DNA from 3 places in the Fictibacillus sp. b24 genome. Region 2 is predicted to be linked to each of the others. Evidence: riboswitches for the same ligand, from Rfam matches in the RefSeq annotation. Region 2 holds a riboswitch; each other region holds the start of a gene.
The links. A riboswitch is a leader RNA that binds a small molecule or an ion and turns the genes downstream of it on or off. The one in region 2 is predicted to bind cobalamin.
Positions count from the first base shown of each region.

Region 1: it holds a riboswitch for cobalamin, as region 2 does, so the genes downstream of both, QUF49_RS07390 (ribonucleoside-diphosphate reductase subunit alpha) here and QUF49_RS08680 (DUF4430 domain-containing protein) in region 2, are expected to answer to the same signal.
Region 3: it holds a riboswitch for cobalamin, as region 2 does, so the genes downstream of both, QUF49_RS19115 (acyl-CoA thioesterase) here and QUF49_RS08680 (DUF4430 domain-containing protein) in region 2, are expected to answer to the same signal.

Region 1 is NZ_JAUCES010000005.1:1,446,112-1,453,496, reverse strand. It holds gene QUF49_RS07390 (ribonucleoside-diphosphate reductase subunit alpha) at 1-1,867, opposite strand, end outside; cobalamin riboswitch at 1,994-2,199, opposite strand; gene QUF49_RS07385 (3-hydroxybutyrate dehydrogenase) at 2,266-3,051, opposite strand; gene QUF49_RS07380 (GntP family permease) at 3,081-4,475, opposite strand; gene QUF49_RS07375 (sigma-54 interaction domain-containing protein) at 4,791-6,158, opposite strand; gene QUF49_RS07370 (hypothetical protein) at 6,334-6,501, shown strand; gene QUF49_RS07365 (class I SAM-dependent DNA methyltransferase) at 6,478-7,218, opposite strand; gene rsfS (ribosome silencing factor) at 7,219-7,385, opposite strand, start outside.
Region 2 is NZ_JAUCES010000005.1:1,679,118-1,686,502, forward strand. It holds gene QUF49_RS08670 (response regulator transcription factor) at 1-371, shown strand, start outside; gene QUF49_RS08675 (ATP-binding protein) at 368-2,167, shown strand; cobalamin riboswitch at 2,278-2,461, shown strand; gene QUF49_RS08680 (DUF4430 domain-containing protein) at 2,808-3,209, shown strand; gene QUF49_RS08685 (ECF transporter S component) at 3,202-3,732, shown strand; gene QUF49_RS08690 (histidinol-phosphatase) at 3,977-4,789, shown strand; gene QUF49_RS08695 (hypothetical protein) at 4,947-5,162, shown strand; gene serA (phosphoglycerate dehydrogenase) at 5,105-6,679, opposite strand; gene QUF49_RS08705 (ferredoxin) at 6,868-7,116, opposite strand; gene QUF49_RS08710 (helix-turn-helix domain-containing protein) at 7,345-7,385, shown strand, end outside.
Region 3 is NZ_JAUCES010000005.1:3,632,265-3,639,649, reverse strand. It holds gene QUF49_RS19135 (GH1 family beta-glucosidase) at 1-1,315, shown strand, start outside; gene QUF49_RS19130 (hypothetical protein) at 1,430-1,642, shown strand; gene QUF49_RS19125 (transporter substrate-binding domain-containing protein) at 2,001-2,939, shown strand; gene QUF49_RS19120 (MGDG synthase family glycosyltransferase) at 2,969-4,087, opposite strand; cobalamin riboswitch at 4,215-4,394, shown strand; gene QUF49_RS19115 (acyl-CoA thioesterase) at 4,576-5,052, shown strand; gene QUF49_RS19110 (YbaN family protein) at 5,090-5,449, shown strand; gene QUF49_RS19105 (peroxiredoxin) at 5,684-6,355, opposite strand; gene QUF49_RS19100 (ferritin-like domain-containing protein) at 6,368-7,117, opposite strand; gene QUF49_RS19095 (LytTR family DNA-binding domain-containing protein) at 7,335-7,385, shown strand, end outside.

The DNA.
Region 1 (7,385 bases), 230 kb from region 2:
GAGCAACAGCAATAAGATATCCATTTCTTAAGCCGTGCATTCTTACTCTTTCTTTTAAGCACTTCCACTCTTCAGAAGAATACCCTCGCTTTAAAAAATAGTCTCCATTCGCCCAGTCTGACCCATCAAATGCGGGATACTTTCCTTTTTCTTTTGCGAGCTCACAACTAGCACTTATTACATAGTAATTGATTATTTCATAAAGTTTGTCTGCATAAGATACTGCTTCATCACTTTCCCATTTGATCCCCTCTTTTGCAAGAAGATGATGCCATCCGAATGTTCCTACCCCTATCGCTCTGTATTTTTGATTAGTAAGCATTGCTTGAGGAACATCAATACGGTTAAGATCGATCACATTATCGAGCATTCTGATCTGAATATCAATTACTCTTTTTAACACATTATCTTGAATTACCTTAGCGAGAGAAAGCGACGATAAGTTACATACCACAAAATCTCCTGGTGTTTTTCTGATAATAATTTCTCCATCTTCAGTCTCTTCAGAAGAAACGACGGTTGCGGACATGTTTTGCATAATCTCTGTACACAGGTTAGAAGCATAGATCATTCCTAGATGAGGATTGGGATTTAAACGGTTTACCGTATCGCGATAAAACATAAAAGGAGTTCCCGTCTCTAGCTGAGATTTCATGATACGTTTCATGATTTCAATTGCCGGTACACATTTTTTAGAAAGTCTATCGTCTTCAAGACACTCCGTATATTTTTCTCTGAAGCTTCCCAAGCCCTTTGTTTCGTCAAAGAAATCCTCCAATGAGTATCCCTTTACCTTTCTTATTTCATGGGGATCAAACAGATGCCACTCTCCCCGTTTCTCAACTTGTTCCATGAATAGATCCGGAAGACATACTCCTGTAAACAGGTCATGTGTTCTCATTCGCTCATCACCATTATTTAACTTTGCATCTAAAAATTCTAAAATATCTTTATGCCATATATCTAGGTAAACGGCAATCGCTCCTTGCCTTTGTCCTAGTTGATCAACAGAAACTGCAGTATTGTTTAACTGCTTCATCCATGGGATAACACCTGATGAATTGCCTTTAAATCCTTTAATATCTGAGCCTCTCGCACGAATCTTACCAAGATAGATTCCTAGTCCTCCACCGCCTTTAGAGACGGTTGCTGCATCGGTATTCGAATCAAAAATCCCTCTAAGACTGTCGTCGATCGTATCAATAAAGCATGAGCTAAGCTGGCCAAAACTTTTACCTGCATTAGCTAGGGTCGGGGTTGCGACCGTCATATATAAATTAGAAAGTGCCCAATAAGCTTCTTTCACTTGTTGAAGCCTATTCGTTTTATCCTCGTCTCTCATTAAATACAAGGCAATCAGCATCCACCGTTCTTGAGGCAGTTCATAAATCTCATTATCAAACCCTTTTGCCAAATATCGGTCAGCCAGCGTTTTCAACCCTATGTATGTAAAAAGCTTATCTTTAGCTGGATCTATCATTTTTTCAGCTTCTTCAATTTCTTGCTCATTATAAGAGGTTAGGATCGTATAATCGTAGATATTCAAGCCCACTAATTTTTGAATTAATCCACACAGATTTGAATAGGGGGGATTCTCTAATTCTCCTCTGTTACGTCTTACTTCTTCATATAGCTGCTTCAAATAAATCTGTGCCGCTACAAACGTCCAATCAGGTTCTTCTGCAGTTAAACCATTTAATGCTTCCATCACTAATTGTCTGTATAGAGATGCAGAATCGTTTGTCTCAGTTTCACTTTCTAGTTTTTCAGCTCTTTCTAAAAATGCCTTCGCTTCTATTCCTGGGAAATTCTCGACACATTCTCTTAACCACTCCCCGAGTAAAGAGTTTGCAGCTGTCATTTTCATTGTTCAAACACTCCTTAAATCATAATAAAAACCCCCTTCCATCAGGAAGAGGGTGAAAGAAACGTGTGATTGCTGCAAGAATACCTTTATACAGTCACTGTTCTTTCTCCCAATCCCCGAGGAAAAGAAAATAGGAGTATTTCAGGCAGGTCTACTGGCTTTTGCTTCTTCCTACTTTGGGCCTTCCCATACAGCAGCCATAATACTTATAGCTAATCTGTACAGTGGCTATTCCATTTCGTCCACAATTACAGTTGCGGGGACAGCTTCGGTTTCTCACCGAATTCCCTTTTAAGCCGGAAACTTCCGGCACCTGAATTCTCCATATATAGGTTTGTATCATTACTCTGACACTAAATATAGTAAATGTCAATTAAATCTATAAAATTATTATTTTTTTATTGAGCCACATAACCGCCATCAATCACAATAGCCTGCCCTGTAACACCCTTTGCATTTTCACTAGAAAGAAACAGGGTATAATCGGCAATTTCTTGAACATCAAGCAAGCGTTTTTGAGGAACAAGCGGGTAGATCACTTCTTCCAAAACTTTTTCAAGTTCAACGTTTCTAGTTTTCGCTAGATCCTCAAGCTGTCCTCTTACAAGGGGTGTATCTACATATCCAGGACAAACAGCATTAACAGTAATACCATGTGGTGCACCTTCTAAAGCTGCTACTTTAGTTAATCCGATTACTCCATGCTTTGCACTATTATAAGCGGATTTTCCAGCAAAACCGACTAATCCATTTATTGATGCCATGTTGATTATGCGTCCGAACCCTTGTTTTTTCATGATCGGAAACACATGTTTTGTAGCAATAAAAGGAGCAGTAAGCATTACAGAAATCAACTGCTGAAACTTTTCAGTAGGAAACTCTTCTAGTGGTGATACGTATTGTAATCCAGCGTTGTTGATCAGGATATCAATCCGATTATAATGTTGATGAGCTTGATCCAATGCGTTTGTTATGTCTTCCTCTTTTGTAACATTGCACCCTAGCCCGATAGCATCATGACCATCACGTACCAAAACTTCAGCTGACTCTTTTGCCTTCTCATTATTAAGGTCACTGATTACGACCTTTGCACCTTGTTCGGCAAACGCTTTAGCTAATTGCAGCCCGATCCCGCTTGCAGCTCCAGTAATAAAAACAACTTTTTTTTCTACGAAGGATCTCATGTATGACTACTCCTTTTCTTTCATAATTCTTATACGATACCAAGACCATAGTAAAGTCCAATAATGACAAATACAGCTACTGTTTTAATAATTGTCATTGCGAAAATATCAATATAAGCCTGTTTATGAGTTAATCCTGTAACAGCTAACAGTGTAATTACGGCTCCATTGTGAGGAAGAGTATCCATCCCGCCGCTCGCCATAGAAGCAACACGGTGAAGGACTTCTGGATCAATGCCTAATTTATTCGCTTGTGCGATATATGTTTCACTCATTGTTGCGAGCGCTATACTCATACCGCCTGAGGCTGATCCTGTAATCCCAGCTAAAGTTGTAGTAGTAACTGCTTCATTTATTAACGGATCTTTAATTGTATTTGACATGGCTGTATTCACTGCCGTAAAACCTGGAAGTGCTGCGATTACTCCCCCAAACCCATACTCTGATGCTGTATTTAGAGTGGCAAGCAAAGCACCGCCGATCGATAAGTTGATACCTTTATTAAAGTTGTTTTTAATTCTTTTAAATGAGAACAGAAGTACCGTAATGATACCAATGATCAATGCACCTTCAACTGCCCAAACTGCAGCAAGTGTCGGAATCTGGATCGCGGGTACATTCTTCATACCAATGGCAGAAAAGTCAAAAGTTGTTCCGTAATACTTAGGAATAAGAACCGTGAACCATTTGTTGAAGACTCCTACCAAAATGAGTGGAAGGATCGCAATAAATGCGTTCGGAAGGTTTTCAGACTCAATTTTTTCAGGCTCGTTGCTGTGACCCGTCCCATAGCCTTCTCCCTTTGCTGCCGCTTGTCTTCGTCTCCATTCCAAGTAAACCATACCAATAATAAAGACAAACATTCCCCCAATAAAGCCAAGCCACGGCGCTGCCCAAGTTGTCGTTCCAAAGAATGACGTTGGGATGATATTCTGAATCTGAGGACTGCCTGGAAAAGCATCCATCGTAAAAGTAAAAGCACCTAACGCGATGGTTCCAGGTATGAGTCTTTTTGGAATATTTGCCAGTCTAAAGAGTTCTGCTGCGAACGGATAAAGAGCAAAAGCAACTACGAATAATGATACGCCTCCGTATGTTAGAATGGCTCCAACGAGCACAATAGCAAGCATCGCTCGCGATGGTCCGATCAGTTTAATAACAAACTGCGTAATGGATTTTGCAAACCCTGACATCTCAATAACCTTTCCGAATATTGCTCCTAATAAGAAGACTGGAAAGTATAGCTTAATGAATCCAACCATCTTCTCCATAAAAACCCCAGAGAAAAACGGAAGTACATGTCCTGGTTCTGTTAGCAGCACAGCAAAAAGTGCTGCAATCGGTGCAAATAAGATAACACTAAATCCTCTATACGCTACAAACATTAAGAAAAATAATGCCAATAAAATAATAATAATATCCATTTCTATTCCCCCATTTCTTACGTTCTCGTATACTTTGAAGCGCTTTCATTTTACTGTGGCATCAGCACCTTTCCGTATAAACTACACCCCGTAATGTAATGCAAGTTCCATGCCAACTTGAAAATTCCTTTATTCAGGTCACAATAAAGAATTTTTTCCGAAAAAGCGGAACATTAAGCTAATAAAGTTTCTTGCAAAAATAAATATTGCTATAAAGAATGTTTTCAAAGCTACTAATCTATTCATTTTATTAACATTATGAATAATTCCGAAAAAACGGAAAGTGATTCCGTTTTTCCGGAAGATGAGTGCGAATTAACGAATATTGTACTTTTTGATTTTATCGTACAAATTTGTCTTCCCTATACCTAGTTGTTTAGCAACTCCCTTAATATCACCATTCATCTTCTCTAGATAATAAGAGATAACGTTCCTTTCTGTTTCTTGCACATGTTCTTTAAGTGTCATTACCGTTTTATGTACACCTAATTTTTCTTTTAGAAAATCCGGAAAAGAATCAATCGTCAATCGATCACTCAGTGTAAGCTGAATAGCTGCTTCTACAAAATTTTTAAGTTCTCTAGCATTTCCAGGCCATTCATATTCTAGAAAAGCTTCTTTAACATCATCATCAATACTGAGGATTCTTTTACCTGTCACTTTGCAATTCATAACTATAAAATTTTCTGCCAAGGGCCAAATATCTTCTTTTCGTTCACGAAGTGGAGGTACCTTAATCTGCAGTACATTAATACGATAGAATAGATCTTCCCGAAATTTGTTTTCCATAATTAGCTTTTCAAGAGGACGGTTTGTGGCTGCGATCACTCTAACGTTTACCTTCTGAGTATGTACAGCACCAACAGGCTCTACCTCTTTCTCTTGAAGTACACGTAGCAGCTTGATCTGCATACTTTGAGGGAGATCACCAATTTCATCTAAAAATAATGTTCCTCCATCTGCAACCTGAAACTTTCCTAATTTCCCTCCTTTTTTTGCTCCCGTAAAAGCGCCTTCTGAATAACCGAATAATTCCGACTCAAATAAATGCTCAGGTACCGCGCCACAATTGAGCTTTATGAACGGTTTTGCACTTCTTTCGCTTAACTGATGAATGCTATGGGCCAGTAATTCCTTACCCGTTCCGCTTTCACCCCGAATCAATACAGATAAATCACCACTAGCAATGTTTTTTACATGTTTTTTTATTTTTTCAACTTCAGCAGATGTTCCAGCAAAATCATTTAATGTATAAGATGCTCCATTGATTTCTTCCCACTCATTTTTATAAAAATTCAGCTCATGAAGCAAAGCTTTAATATGAGAGTTCATCTTTTTCCATTGTTCAGTGTCTCTAAAGATCACTGTTCCGACTGCGCCTATTATTTTCCCCTCATTAAAGATGGGAATTCTATTAGCAATCATGTAGTTGCCTCGAATGAATTGCAGATCAGCAATTTCTACCTTACCCTGTAAAACCGCTTTGTCCATTCTTGTATTTTCAATAACATTTGTTACATGTTTGCCAATAACTTCTTGAGGATCCTCACCTAAGAACTTACAATATGTCTTATTCATATAACGGACGATGCCTTCATGATCAACGACTACAATCCATTCGTAAGCGCTATCAATAATCGTCTCTAAAATGTTGTTTTTAAATAACGGATCTTGAACTAGCAAAATATCCACCCTATTTCTGTAAGAAACTAATACTCTTTAATGGTATTGTAACGTTTCCTACAATAAAAGACAGCACATAGGCTGTCTTTTTAAACTTTTATCTTTTTAGCAGTTTTTAAAAGATTGCTACTTTTGAGGCATTCATCTTCATTGACAAGTTGATTGTAGTGGAAGGATGCGAGACTCCTGGGGGATTAGTGGGACAGGTGAGACTCCTAAAAGTGCAAAGCGCTTAGGAGGCTCTCCGCACCCCCCGGAAAGCGAACATCCTGGAACGGAAACAACCACTTTCAAGAGCAACAAGAATTGTGAAAACAGCCTACCCTTTCCTTGCAACGAATAAAATACGTTCACTTTCATCTGATGGATCTTCATGTTTAAAATCAGCTGAAACATTTAATAGGTCGTAGCCGCATTCTAGTAACCATTTTGTATAATCTTCTACTGAGAATGTTCGCTGCATATGAAGTTCGTCATATCGATCATACTTGGTTCCGTTTTGAATAAAAAAGGATAAATCATGTTCCACACTATTTTCATATTCACCTTGATAGCACTGCCATATGTAAGAGAGCTTCTCTTCGTTACTTCCGAAGGTTTGTCCTATAAAGATTTCGTTGATCTTATGTATAGAATGAACATCGAACAGCAGAAGTCCTCCAGCTGTAAGATGATTTCCTGCTGAAAGAAAGGTACGTTTTACATCTTCTTCTGTTAAAATGTAGTTAAGCGAATCACATAGTATCGTCACACAGTCGAAGGAGCCTAATCCTTCTAAATCCCTCATATCCTGTTGAAAGAGAGCGATTGAAACTTTTTCAGCTTCTGCTTTTTCTCTAGCGACCATTAGCATGTCTGATGAAAGATCCACTCCAGTTACATTAAAGCCCTCTTTTGCTAAGAGTATAGTCAATGAGCCGGTTCCGCAGCCTATGTCTAAAAAACGTGATCCATCCTTAAGATACTTTGATACAGACGCTTTGACAAAAGAAAGCCAATCCGAATAAGGAGCATCCTCCATTAATTCATCATAAAGGTATGCAAATTGCTGGTAGCTCATTTATAAGTTCTGTTGAGGGGCAAGGATAGCATCTACATCAACTTTGTTAGCATCTCCCCAAAGTTTTTCTAAATTATAGTAACTGCGGTCATCACGATGAAATACATGAACGACGATATTAGCTAAGTCAATCAATACCCAGCGAGCATGATCGTAGCCTTCCATGC
Region 2 (7,385 bases):
AAGCACTGTTAAGAAGATCTTCACCTACTAAGTTCCTTCAAACAGAGACTGTGGCTAAAAATGTAGTGGTATTTAAACACCTCACGATTGATCACGATGCACACCGTGTGACAGCAGGAGGCAAAGAGGTGAATCTAACTCCTAAAGAGTATGAATTGCTTTATTACTTAGCAAAAACACCTGATAAAGTCTACGCACGTGAACAATTGCTTAAAGATGTATGGAATTATGAGTTTTTTGGTGATCTAAGAACAGTCGATACACATGTAAAAAGACTTCGTGAAAAACTAAATAAAGTGTCTCCTGATGCAGCTTCTATGATTGCAACCGTTTGGGGAGTAGGCTACAAATTTGAGGCGGGAAATGAATGATCTGGAGAAGTGTAGTTGGTAAGCTTTGGATAACGATTTTATTGTTAGTCTCCGTTGTACTAACCTTATTAACCATTTTGCTCACTCAGTTCTTTGAAACGTTTTACGATAGCCAAGCACGCGAACAGTTAACTAAGATGGCAGACCGGCTTGTACTCATTATGGAAAGTGATGAGAATAGGGAAGAAGCAATCCGCATTACGAGTGAGATGGCTGAAGCTTATTCTATGTCCATCATGATCATTGATGAAAACCAGGATTCATTCATGTCTCAAAACTTGTATGATAATGCACCGTACATACCAGTTTCCGTATTTAATCAAAACGATAAACTTTCTACGGTTACGGAAAACGGAAAGAAGATCTACGTGAATGGAGATTTTCCTGTAGTGAACAAAAATGATGAGTCCAAGCAGACGATGATCATTTATGGGGAACCGTACGAAGCCGGAAATACTAAAGGTGGAGTATATGTTTATCAGTCGATTGAAAATGTGAAAAAGACAACCAATCACACAAAATATTTGATTTTCTTAGCAGCTGGTATAGCTATCATCTTAACTACAGTTTTTGCGTTTTTCCTATCAACCCGGATTACGGCGCCGTTAAGAAGAATGCGAGAAGCTGCAACGTCTGTAGCTAAAGGTGAATTTGATATGAAAGTGCCGATTTTAACACATGATGAAATCGGTGAACTTGGAATGACGTTCAATCGTATGGGACGTCAATTGAAAAATAACATCACAGCGCTGAATCAAGAAAAAGAACAGCTGACAAGTGTGTTAAGTTCTATGGCGGACGGTGTGATTACCTTTGACAGAAAGATGAACATTTTAGTTACTAATCCTCCTGCCGATCGCTTTTTACAAGCGTTTTATTATGAATCAGGGATGAAGACTGAAGTGAACGGAAATGTTCCTGAAGCTGTCAGACAGCTTTTTCAGCAAGTTGTCTCACTTGAGAGTGAGCAGATGACAGAGATTGCGATTCAAGGCCGCTCATGGGTAGTCGTGATGACACCATTATATGATCAATCCCTTATTAGAGGTGCCGTCGCAGTACTTCGTGATATGACGGAAGAACGCCGAATGGATAAGTTAAGAGAAGATTTTGTTGCCAATGTTTCTCACGAGTTGAAAACTCCGATTGCTATGCTGCAAGGATATAGTGAAGCGATCGTAGATGATATCGCAGAATCAGAAGAAGAGAAAAAAGAGCTTGCTGGCATTATTTTAGATGAATCAAAACGAATGGGCAGGCTTGTTAACGAGCTGCTCGATCTCGCAAGACTAGAAGCAGGACACATGAAACTTCACTACGCCTCTCTTGCGATTGTGCCTTTTGCAGAAAGAATCGTGCGTAAATTCCAAGGACCTGCCAAAGACAGAGATATTCAGTTAAATCTTTCTATTGACGGTAACCTGGACTCCCATCAAGATCAAATAGAAGTAGATCCGGATAGAATTGAACAAGTGTTAACCAATTTAATTGATAATGCGATTCGCCATACGGCACAAGGTGGATTTGTAAATCTGTCGATTGGTGTGAGCCAACAGAACGTTAAGTTTTATGTGAGCGATAATGGATCTGGGATCAAAGAAGAAGATTTACCGTTTGTATTTGAACGTTTTTATAAAGGGGATAAAGCTAGAACGAGAGGGAAATCCGGTGGTACTGGTCTAGGATTAGCCATAGCAAGAAACATCGTAGAAGCACATGGAGGACAAATCAGCGTTCACAGCAAAAATAATGAAGGTACGACATTTTCCTTTGTTATTCCGCGAACGTTGAAATAAATTAGCAATACACCCCGATTAATCTTGTTTCATAAGGAACAAAAAATGATATAAAAAAAGATTTCACAAATTTCTCCATTACGTTATAATAAGAATTGTGTTTTCAAAAAATTCATAAGTGTTAAACAGGTGCAGTCCAGTATTGGACACGCTTAATAGGGAAAACGGTTAAATGCCGTTGCGGTCCCGCCACTGTAATTGTGAGAATCCTATAGTTTCGCCACTGTTAATACGGGAAGGCGATAGGAGACGATGATCAAGAGCCAGGAGACCTGCCTGTTTGTTACATGACATGACCTACGAGGATAGGGGGGTGTTTAACAGTGCCGGAGAGCCGGCTGCTGTTTTCTGCCTGTATACTATTAATCTCCTTCGTAGACGAAGGGGATTTTTTTAGTTATACGTAAATTCACTAAATTTATGGGTTTTTTCCTGAATCTTTATTGAAAAGTTGATTGTAGAGGAAGGTGTGAGACTCCAGCGGGACGAGCGGGGCAGGTGAGACTCCTAATGGCGCTTTGCGGCAGGAGGCTCACCGCACGCCCTGCGGATAGCGAAGCACCTGAAACGGATATCAACTCTTTCAAGAGCAACATGATTTGAGAAAAACCTTAACTCAAGACAAGAAAGAGGTAAAATGATGAAAAAACTACTTTTAGTATTTACAACAATGATCATGATACTTGTTGGCTGTGGAACGACTGAAGTAAAGGAAAACACGGATCAGCCAAAACAAGAGGAAACAAAAAAAGAACAAGTCACGGTTCAGATCACTAAAGATAATGGAAAAGAAAAGGTAACAGAGAAGAAAGTGGATTTAACAAAAGGTGCAACAATTATGGACGTGATGCAAGATAACTTTGATATCAAAACTCAATTCGATGGTGCATTTATAAGCAGTATTGAAGGAATTGAGGGAAATGAAAAGGATAAAACATCATGGTTCTTTTCTGTGAATGGTGAGGAAGCAATGAAAGGCGCAAAGGAAATCACTTTAAAGCCGGGAGATTCTTTAGAGTTCGACTTCCATAAATATGAATAATCTCAGTATTAGAAGAATGACGATCATTGCTTTGTTAGCTGCTCTTTTAACTGTAGGGCGAATCTGGTTTGCAATGATACCAAACGTTCAGCCAAACACAACGATTTTGATTTTGGCATCATTTGTACTAGGTCCTATTCACGGACTGCTGCTTGCTATCTTGAGTACACTAACCACAAACCTAGTTTTAGGCCACGGCTTATGGTCGTTCGGTCAGATGATTGCTTGGGGTCTTATTGCCGTGATGAGCGGCCTGATAGGTCGATACCGTCACAACATACCGTGGATGATTTTACCTTTATATGCTGGTTTCTGCGGATTTTTATTCGGTTTCATCATGTCGGTTATAATGGGCGGAATTATCATGCAAAAATTTTGGCCATATTATATAGCTGGGCTGCCGTTTGACCTTAATCATGCGATTGGAAATGTGGTATTCTTTGTAGTACTTTATAAACCGCTTCTTTACGTAATGGAGCATCAAATTAATAAAGATATGAACAAGAAAGCTGCCTTTGAATAGGGAGCTTTTTTTTCTGCAAAAAAATGGTTCAAAATAAGTCTTATTTGAATAGGATGATAAAGTTGATTTAACTTTTCTAAAGGAGGACAAAATGAGAGACTATTTAAACCGTTTTTTTGCAGTGATGTTTTTAATGATGTGCCTTAGCGTATTATTTATTGGAGTTAAATTAGGAGCATAAACTCTTGATTGAAACAGATATTCATGATACATATGGTAAAACGTTTTTAAAAAGGAGATTAATATGTTAACGGATTACCATTCTCATCTGGAAAAAGGCACTTTAACAATCGACTATCTAAAGCAATTTGTAGACACAGCAAGAGAAAAAGGGATACAAGAGTTTGGAATTTCAGAACACGCTTATCATTTTTATGAAACAAAGAACATTGTATCAAAACCATGGATGGAAGAAAGACGCTATTACAAGATGGACGATTATGTGAACTTGTTTAAACAAGCTGATCAACTTGGAATGGACGTAAGAATGTCTATTGAGATGGACTATACACCAGGCAGTCATGAGGAAATGGCTGCGTTCATCAAATCTTATCCGTTTGATTATGTGATCGGATCTGTTCACTGGGTAGACGATTTTGGAATAGATTTGGCAGAGTACCGAAAAGAATGGGATCGTCGTGATCTCTATGAAACGTATCGTGTATATTATGATCAGATCGTTACGCTTGCTGAAAGTAACTTATTTGATATCGTGGGGCATCTTGATCTTGTGAAGATCTTTAACTATGTTCCTGCCGATCAAGAATTCTTATATGAACAGTATGACCGTGTTACAGATGCTTTAAGCCGTTCAAAGACATGTGTAGAGATCTCGTCTGCTGGACTTCGGAAACCGGTTGGGAGGCTGTATCCTGAACCCGAACTCCTTTCACTCTGTTACAAGAAAGGAATTCCGATCGTACTTTCGTCAGACGCTCACGAACCTCATCAGGTTGGAGAAAACTATGAAGCATCCATTACGCTAGCCAAAGAGACGGGATACACGAAACTCATGACGTTTAGAGGCGGAGAGAGGAAAGAAGTAGAATTAGGGTAAGTAAAACTCTTAAAACGTAATCAAAAACTCAAAAAAGCTCTGCTTTAGAATGATTTCAATGCAGAGCTTTTTTCTATTGGCTCTTTTCTAAACACTTTTTTCTAAAAGGTTGTTGCTTTCAAATGTTGTCTTCTAAGATTGTTGATTGGAGTGTAAGATGCGAGACTCCTGCGGGACAGGCGGGCAGGTGAGACACTTAAAAGTGAAACGTACGAATGTGGCTCACCACCTGCCCCGCGGAAAGGGAGCATCTGAAACGGAAATCAACCACTTTCATGAGCAACAAAGTTTACGAAAACAGCCTGTCTTTTATACTTACAAGTCTAACGGTTTACAAACAAGAAGATCTTCAATACTTGCAAGCTCTTTTTGAGTAGATTCCGGCAGCTGGGTGTCAAATGTTAAAACCATCATCGCTTCTCCGCCAGCTGATTTTCTTCCAACGTGCATCGTAGCGATGTTAATGTTTCTTTCACCTAAAAATGCCCCGACTTTTCCGATGATTCCTGGAGTGTCTCTGTGTTCAATGTACAAAAGTGAACCTTGAGGAACAAAGTCTACCGTGTAGCCGTTTAGCTGAATAATACGGCCGCCGAACCCTTTAACGAGTGTTGCAGAAAGCGTAAATATCTTGTTGACGCCAGTTACTTTTACATGAATGATGTTTGGATAACCATGGTCAGCTGTTCCATGTTTTTCTCCAACCACTATGCCTTGTTCTTTCGCTGCTACCATACTGTTAACATCGTTAACCGGCCGGTCAAGTCTCGTTTTTAAAAATCCGCAAAGAAAGCTGCGTGTGAGTGAAGTCGTATCAGTTTCTGATAATGATCCTCCGTAGCCTATAGAAATCTCTGAAACAGGTTCTTTGAAAAATTGAGTTGTAAACGAACCAAGAAGGTTGGAAAAATCATAATAAGCAATCAGTTTTTCATAGGTGTCTTTAGATAGTGATGGGAAATTCACAGCGTGTTTTAATGGCTGATTTAAGAGATAGGATCTAATTTCATCACTTGCCATGTATGCCACATTTTTCTGTGCCTGTACAGTTGAAGCTGCAATATGCGGAGTTACAATGACATTAGGATGATCAATCAATGAACGGCTTACTGGGGGTTCTTGTTCAAACACATCCAGTGCACAGCCAGAAAGGTGACCGTTATCTAAATAATGGAGAAGTGCTTCTTCGTCAATGATGCCTCCACGTGCGCAGTTTAGAACAAATGCACCTTTTTTTGCATGTTTTAAATTCTCATAATTTAATAGTTTACGGGTATCCTTTGTAAGTGGGGTATGAACGGTCATAATGTCACTTTGTTGAATAAGTGTGTCAAGGTCAACGGAAGTAACAGATAGCTCTTTTTGCTTCTCAGCAGAAAAATAAGGATCAAAAACAAGGACATTCATGGAAAAGCTTTTCGCACGCTTTGCAAGTTCTGAACCAATTCGTCCCATACCAATTATCCCGAGTGTTTTTTGGTATAATTCTTGACCGGTATACTTCTTACGATTCCATTCACCTTGTTTAACCGATTGATTAGCCTGGGGGATATTGCGTACTAAAGACATCATCATTGCCCAAGTGTGTTCAGCCGTTGAAATGGTGTTTCCTTCAGGTGCGTTAACGACAAGAACACCCCTTTTAGTAGCAGCATTAATATCGATGTTATCAACACCCACACCAGCACGAGCAACAATCCGAAGTTCAGGCAATTTTTCTAAGACTGCTTCAGTGATCTTCGTTGCACTTCTTACCATGATGCCATGAATGTTTTCAGGTTGCTCGAAATCTTCTAGCTTTCCAAAGATAAGTTCTACGCCTTCAAGCTTTACTAATGGTTCAACTCCATCGCTCGTAATTCCATCACATACTAATATGGTTGCTGTCACAGTTCCACCCCTTGATTTTTGTATAAGTAGTATCAATATTTTGATAATTTAACACATTCTGAAGAAGGGTACAACTACGATTTTTATGATAGCGGTTTCATTATTAGAAAACTAATTGACAATGAGAATCATCCTTAATAAAATAAAGAAAAAACCCTCTGAAAAGAGGGTTTGGTGAAAACTTGGTACTATTCGTATTTTAATGCATCACCATCAAAAGGCTCTTCAGAAACTTTAATGGAGTCTGTAGGACAGCCTTCAAAAGCGTCTTGCATATCTTCTAACAATACATCCGGAATTTCAACGATTCCTTGGTTATCGTCTAGAGTTACAAACGCAATTCCTTCGTCGTCATAATCGTAAATGTCTGGTGCTGCAGCTCCGCATGCTCCACATGCGATACAAGTTTCTTTGTCAACAATCGTATACTTTGGCATAGTGAATACCTCCTAAGGAATTGAAAAAATACCCGCTTACATATTTAACCATTTTAAATTAAGGGTCTACTAATCATATTGTAATAAGTATCCCTCTACTTTTCAATAGAAAATTAATAACCTCATCATATCTTTTATTCCCATCCTTCCTCAAAATATAACACTTTTACTCTTAAATTTCCTTAAATCTGATAAGATAGATTATATGATATCGTGTGGTGATTTAGTATGGATATTTGTCATGTCGTTTTATTAGATATATTTCATAA
Region 3 (7,385 bases), 2.0 Mb from region 2:
TGAGGGAGCTCGTCTTGAAGGAGGCAGAACATTTTCAATCTGGGATACGTTCTGTGATGTACCAGGAAAAGTATACAAACAGCATAACGGAGGCGTAGCGTGTGATCACTACCACCGCTTTGAAGAAGATATTCAGCAGATCAAGAAACTTGGTGTAGAAACTTACCGCTTTTCTGTTTCCTGGCCACGTATTTTCCCTGAAAAGGGAGTATATAATCCAGAGGGAATGGCGTTTTATAAAAAATTAACGCAGCGTTTGCATGAAGAAGGAATCAAACCTGCCATTACCCTTTACCACTGGGACCTTCCTGTATGGGCTCATGAGGAAGGCGGATGGGTGAACCGTGAATCGGTAGAATGGTTCATGGACTTAGCAAAAGTATGCTTTCAAGAGCTTGATGCTGAAGTTGACTCATGGATTACGCATAACGAACCGTGGTGTGCTGGTTTCTTAGGCTATCATCAAGGATTTCATGCACCGGGCCATACAAACATGGATGAAGCCGTTCGAGCTGTTCACCACATGCTTCTTTCACACGGAAAAGCAGTTCAATGGCTAAAGAATGAAATGCAGTCCAAAACACCGATCGGGATTACGCTGAATCTATCACCGATGTATGCTAAATCGGATTCTGCAAACGATCAGCTTGCTGCTAATAATGCAGACGGCTACTCAAATAGATGGTTTTTAGATCCTGTATTCAAAGGGCAGTACCCGGTTGACATGATGAATCTGTTTTCCAAGTATGTTCACTCCTATGACTTTATTCAGAGTGGTGACATGGAAATCATCGCAACTGATTGTGATTTCTTTGGCATTAACTATTACAGCCGAGGCTATGTGGAATTTTCAGCAGCAAATGACTTCTTGCATAAAGGAGCTCATTCTGATTATGAAAAGACAGGCATGGGCTGGGATATCGCTCCGGAAGAATTTAAAGATCTGATCAGAAGACTTCGCCAAGAATACACGGACCTTCCTATTTACATTACTGAAAACGGTGCAGCTTTTGATGACACTCTTGAGAATGGAAGAGTGCATGATAAAGATCGTGTAGATTATATCGAGAAGCATCTGCAAGCTGTTTCAGACCTAAACGACGAAGGAATGAATATTGAAGGATATTACCTATGGTCACTAATGGATAATTTCGAGTGGAGCTTCGGTTATGACAAGCGCTTCGGAATCATCTACGTAGACTTCGATACTCAGGAGAGAATCTGGAAAGACAGTGCGTACCGATATGCGGAGATTGTAAAAAACAGAGGCAATCATAACAGCAGCAAAGATACCGATGCTGTAACGGTTAGCTAATTCTTTAAATTATATCTGATTCACTGATGAGCCCCTGACTTTGGTTAGGGGCTTTTTTATTCTGTGTAGAATTTTCCTGTGTGGGGAAGATAAATAAACATAGGAGGGATATTGATGAAGGATGATAAAGAAGAAAGAATCGATCAAGAAACATCAGCCGGGTTGAATGAGCTTGTTGAGATCATAAATGCAAAAGGCGATGCGGGTGAACTGAAAGAAATCGTTGATAAATACAAAACCGAAAACGAACATTCACCTTTATGCAACGATGACTTTTTCTATGCCGATCTAAGAGCGATTGCAGAAGATGGTGCTAAGGAAGATTAATTTTACTGAATTTCGAAAGTATATTGTTTCTTATAAGTTTTATTAAAAAAGCTGGCTTAAAAGGCATAAAAATGACCTTTGAAGTCAGCTTTCATTTTGAGGATGTATATCTGGCTGAAATAAAAATCAGTGAGGCTAATATATAGTGATATGCGTGAAACGAGGGCATTCTTGAGCGTAACAGGGTCTAAATTGAGTTAGAGAATATACCAAAGCATAACGTGAACTAGTTGGCGTAAAACATAAGCAATTATGCGTAAAACTAAAGACTTATTTTAAGAATATTCAGAATAAATTATTGAATCTTACATAATCGCCACCTATACTAATGAATAACATTTTATAGGAGGGGTGTCATTTGAGAGGAAATTGGATTAAAATCACATTTTTCTGCTTGTTAGGAATCCTCGTGGTTGCAGGGTTAAATTTCAATCTTGCGGGAGCACAAAAGGAAGGAACGATTAATTGGAACGGTAAAAATTTATCAACCGTTGAAATGAATGGTAAGAATTATGTTTCTGTCGAACAGGCTGCTGAAGCATCTGGTTATAAAAAAGGTGTAAAATCAAACAAATTCTATATGCAATCTAGGCTTGATTACATCCAAAAGAAAGGAATAATCAGGGTAGGTACGACAGGAGATTATAAACCTTTTACATACTACAACGAGGAAACCAAACAGTATGAAGGATATGACATCGAAGCAGCTAAGTTAATGGCTAAAGACCTTGGTGTAGATATTAAATTTGTCAGAACATCATGGCCAACACTAATGAGTGATCTATTGGATAACAAATTTGATATTGCTGTTGGCGGGATTAGCCGAAATACAGAACGACAAAAAGATGCACACTTTACTCAACCGTATTTGAATGATGGTAAAGCTCCATTAATTCGGAAAGAAGATCAGGAACGTTTTAAAAGTTTAGAAGATATTGATCGTCCAGATGTAACGATTGGTGTGAATCCAGGAGGAACAAATCAGAAGTTTGTTGATGCTCACATTAAACAAGCTAAAGTAGTTGTCATAAATAATAATCTCGATATTCCGCCAATGGTCGCTAAAGGTGAGGTAGATGTCATGATTACAGATAGTGTAGAAGCTATTTATTATGCGGGGAAAGATTCGAGACTTTATGCTGCTCTTACTGATAATACCTTCACTAAAAGTCAAAAAGGTTATTTAATGCACCAAAACGATGCAGTTTTCCAAAACTGGGTTAACTTATGGATGGATGAGATGGAGCTTCAGGGAGAATTTGACCGTTTAAAATCAGAGTGGATTTACGGTAAATAAGAATAACTGAAATTTAAAACTCAAAGCTCCTATGCTTTGAGTTTTTGATAGCCTTGTAAAGCGTGATGAACAATTTTTTGAGAAGAAACGGGCTGGTGGATACACTTTAGAGCAGTTTTCATGCCCGCTAGCAGTTGTTTGTTATGAAACAACCTTTGTACGCAATGAGCAATCTCATCTGTTGATTCTGCAATTAGTGCAGCTCCATGTGATTGAAAATGTTTTGCATTTTCACTTTCCTGGCCTGGCACTGGCTTATATAAGATAAGGGGCAGGTTAAGGGCTGCGGCTTCTGTTATGGTGATACCACCTGGTTTTGTAATCAAACAATGGGACAGTTTTAAGATTTCATGAAGCTCTTCTACATATCCAAACAATCGGAAAGTTTCGGGATATTGAACTGCGGTTGGCAAGAGTTTTTCATATAAATCATTATTCTTACCGCAAATCACTATGATTGTTAGGGAAGGGTCCTGAAGCAAACGCTCAGCCAATTGCTTTACATTCTTAAGGACACCCTGTGCGCCAGCAAGAATGGTAACTACATGGCTGCTGTGAGAGACTTCATATTTATTTAAGATCACTTCTTTATTTATAAATTGGTAGAAACCAGACCGAATCGGAATGCCGCTTACAGTAATTTTATTTTCATCCACTTGATGTTTCATCAAACCTTGTTTAACTGAATCAGACGCCACAAAATAGTGGTCGATGGAAGGATTAATCCAAAAAGGATGAGCGAAATAATCCGTAATTACGGTATAGATCGGAATGTTATAGCGTGATTTTTTTAGTAAAAAAGGAGCAGCATGAAGCGGAAAAGTGGTTATGACGAAACGAGGGTGATGTTTCTCGATCAGTTCAATGAAACGCTTGCGGCCTAAGTAACGGGAAAACTGGGTAATCGTCGTTGCGTTCAGCTTGTTCGTTCCATAATAGAACCATTTATAAAAAGAAGAGCCATGAGAGAAGCTTTTGATAAAAAGAGACTGTGTAATCTGAGCCATGATTGGATGAGCCTCTCCGAATAAATCTGAAATGATAGGTTCGTACCCTTTACTCTTAAGCTCTTCGGCGAGAACATTTGCGACCTGAACATGCCCGCTTCCATAGTTTGCGGTTAGAATTAATGCATTTGGACGTATCAATCAGAAAACCTCCCCATTCTTTTGAAATAAGAATAACAGGGGTTTTTAAACGCAATATGAAGGAGATAAGAATGTTTTGTAAAAAGTAAAAATGATTAATGATACAATAAGGGAGATTTATAATTCAATAAGATCCAGTAATCATGGTGTCTGTTGCAGACTTAATAGGGAATCTGGTGAGAATCCAGAGCTGTTCCCGCAACTGTAAGTGCTGACGAAATAAGCAAATCCACTGTTTAACGATGGGAAGGGCTTAGAGTAGGCATAAGGCACGAGTCAGGAGACCTGCCGTGATTATGTCGTTGATCTTCTTCGGGAGTTGGGAAGATAAGACGTAGGGTATTTTAATAGATTTGTTTTGTGGTCTGTTTATTATGCTGCGTGTTAATCCATCCTTTGTGATGGATTTTTATTTGCGTCTAATCTGTTTTTAAACCAACTCCCTCTACTAAACTAGGAGTGTTCAAACTCCAGAAAAGAGGTATGGTATGGAACAGCAGTTGTCAGCAAACGTTTCACGAACAATTCAAACAAAGTTGGTTTTACCCCCTGATACCAATCACATGGGAACGATCTTTGGCGGTACCGTTTTATCATACATTGATGAAATTGCAGCCATAACAGCAATGAAGCATAGCAAGAAAGTGGTTGTAACAGCATCCATTGATAATGTAAACTTTTTATCGTCAGCTAAAGTCGGCGACATCCTCATTTTAGAGGGAGTTGTGATCTCAACGGGAAGAACTTCAATGGAAGTCTACGTAAAAGTAGAGTGCCAGAATTTAGAGACGGGAAACAGAACGTTAAACACAACGTCTATCTTAACAATGGTAGCAATCAATCAAGATGGAAAGCCATCGCCCGTACCAAGCGTGATACCAGAAACAGAAGAAGAGGCTGCTTTTTTTGACAGTGCTCCATTAAGAAAGGAGCGGCGTCTGTTGTATAAAAACGCAAACGCCTAACAAGAAACGCCTGAAGAGAGGGAGAATTCCAATGAAAGTGAAGAATATTATATTTGTGATATTGGGATTCTTTTTCCTTAGTTTAGGAATGGTAGGGATTGTATTGCCATTGATTCCAACAACGCCATTTCTACTTCTGGCATCGTATTTCTTTGTAAAGGGGTCTAAGAGATTTGAAGTGTGGTTTAAAGGCACCACTATATATAAACAGCACCTCGAAGAGTTTATCAAGGAACGCTCTTTGACGCTCAGAAAAAAGATTATGATTAACCTGTTCGCAGACTCCATGATTGCGATTGCCTTTATAATGGCTGAGAGTACCATGGTAAGAGTTATTTTGGTTCTTATTGTATTGTATAAGTACTATTATTTCATTTTTAAAATTAAAACGGCCTAAAGTTAATGAGTCTGACCCAACAGTAGTACCATCTCTGGGGTTTAGGCTCTTTTTTTAATGGAGAATAATGGTGGCAGATGTATAAGGATGAAGTACCTGTGCTGGAAGAGACGCTGAAGAGAACGGTTTGCCTATAAAAGACATCCATAAAAATATTAACGTTAATATCAATCTTCACAAAATAAAAATGACCCACAAAGGCTCAGTCCTCACCTTTATAAGTCATTTCCATCTCTAAGATAATGGTTTTGAACATAGCCACCAATCGTAACACTGAATTTCTCCAGATTGCGCTTGATCGGCACGCTTTTTGGCTTCTTGAACGGTACTAGCCGGTGGTACAATTAAGCGGTCTCCGATAAGTTCATTTTTTGGCCAGTTTGCAGGTGTTGCAGCCTTATTGGCATCAGCAGTTTGCAAAGCTTTAACCGCTCGCAATATCTCATTAATGTTACGCCCGACATTCTCGGGATACGTAAGAATCATTCTAATTTTTCCTGTGGGGTCCACGATATAAACACTTCGAACCGTTCTTGTGCCCATCGTAGGATGAATCATCCCAAGTCTCATCGCCAATTTGCCTAGACTGTCCGCGATAATAGGAAAGGTGATCTCAACTTTTAAATTTTGCTGAATCCACTCGATCCACTTAAGGTGAGAGTACACCTGCTCTACAGATAAACCGATTAAGTATGTGTTGAGCTTATTAAATTCAGGCATAAGTTTTTGGAAGGCAACAAACTCTGTTGTACATACAGGGGTAAAGTCACCAGGATGGCTAAAGAGGACAAACCAATGACCTTGATAGCTTGTTGGGAGGACAAGTTCCCCAAGGGTGGTATGAACTGTCGTCTCCGGAAATTGATCTCCAATAAAAGGCTTTGTAAATGCTTGTGCAGAATCCATTTCGCTCCCTCCTTATCTTTGTTGGTTTCCCATCATCTTGCTCTTTTTTAGCAGCTGAGACTCTCCTGTTTTCTCCCACTCTTCAACTTGCTCGATGGCTTGCTCTGGTGTGAACCCTTGACCAACCAGGACACCAGATAAAATAAACTCCTGATATAAGTGAGTAAGGTTAATCCCTTCTTCCGTTTCTTTTAAAGCTCTTTTTACAAGAGGATCAATATAGGTCACCCATTTATCTGCGACACTCTGAGTTTGAGGCGCCGGTGCGCTAACTGTTTGAGGAAGACGGGATGAACCTGGCTGACTGTTAAAGGTATATAAGTAGTTGTACTTAGCACTGTGCTTAATTTCGTCTGTAATAATGTTGAACAGAATGTCTCGATAGTATTGATTAGGAAGTCCTTGCCTGATTACACGGTACTTTTCCACAGCTCGAAGTTCTCCAAAAAGTGCTCTAACAAGTCCATCTTTATACGATTTAGGCTTTTGAAACTCTTCACCATTGGCAGGTGGCACTTCTTGACCTGTGATATCTTTATAAATCATTTTGAAAAGCTTGTTATGCCTTTTCTCATCATCACGTATAGATGCAATAATTAATTTCTCTTCATTTGTCGGTGCTTGTGAAATTAAATACTCATAAAACAGCTGATCTTCTCTTTCTCCTGCAACAGCCTCTTTAATAAGCTGAAGAGATAGTTGCAGAGCCTGCTGCTGACTGGTGCCTTGCTGTTGCTGCTGTTCTGGATTCATATAGCTCATGTGTATACCCTCCAAAAAATAAAGTCGCCATAGTCTATGCAAATGCCCAACATTTGTTGTTTGTTCGATTGTTTTCATTTGCGGAAACAGCCTTGAAAATCGATTCATGCAACTTAGTAATAAGAAAACGCAGCTTAGTTCGGAAGAGATTTACTGGCGGAATTCGCTGACATATACTGAATCCACAAGGTAAAAAATAGCCGAGGGAGGGTGGAGGATGAAGATTACCATCATAGAAAATGACGATGCACAAGAGCTTGAAATTGTC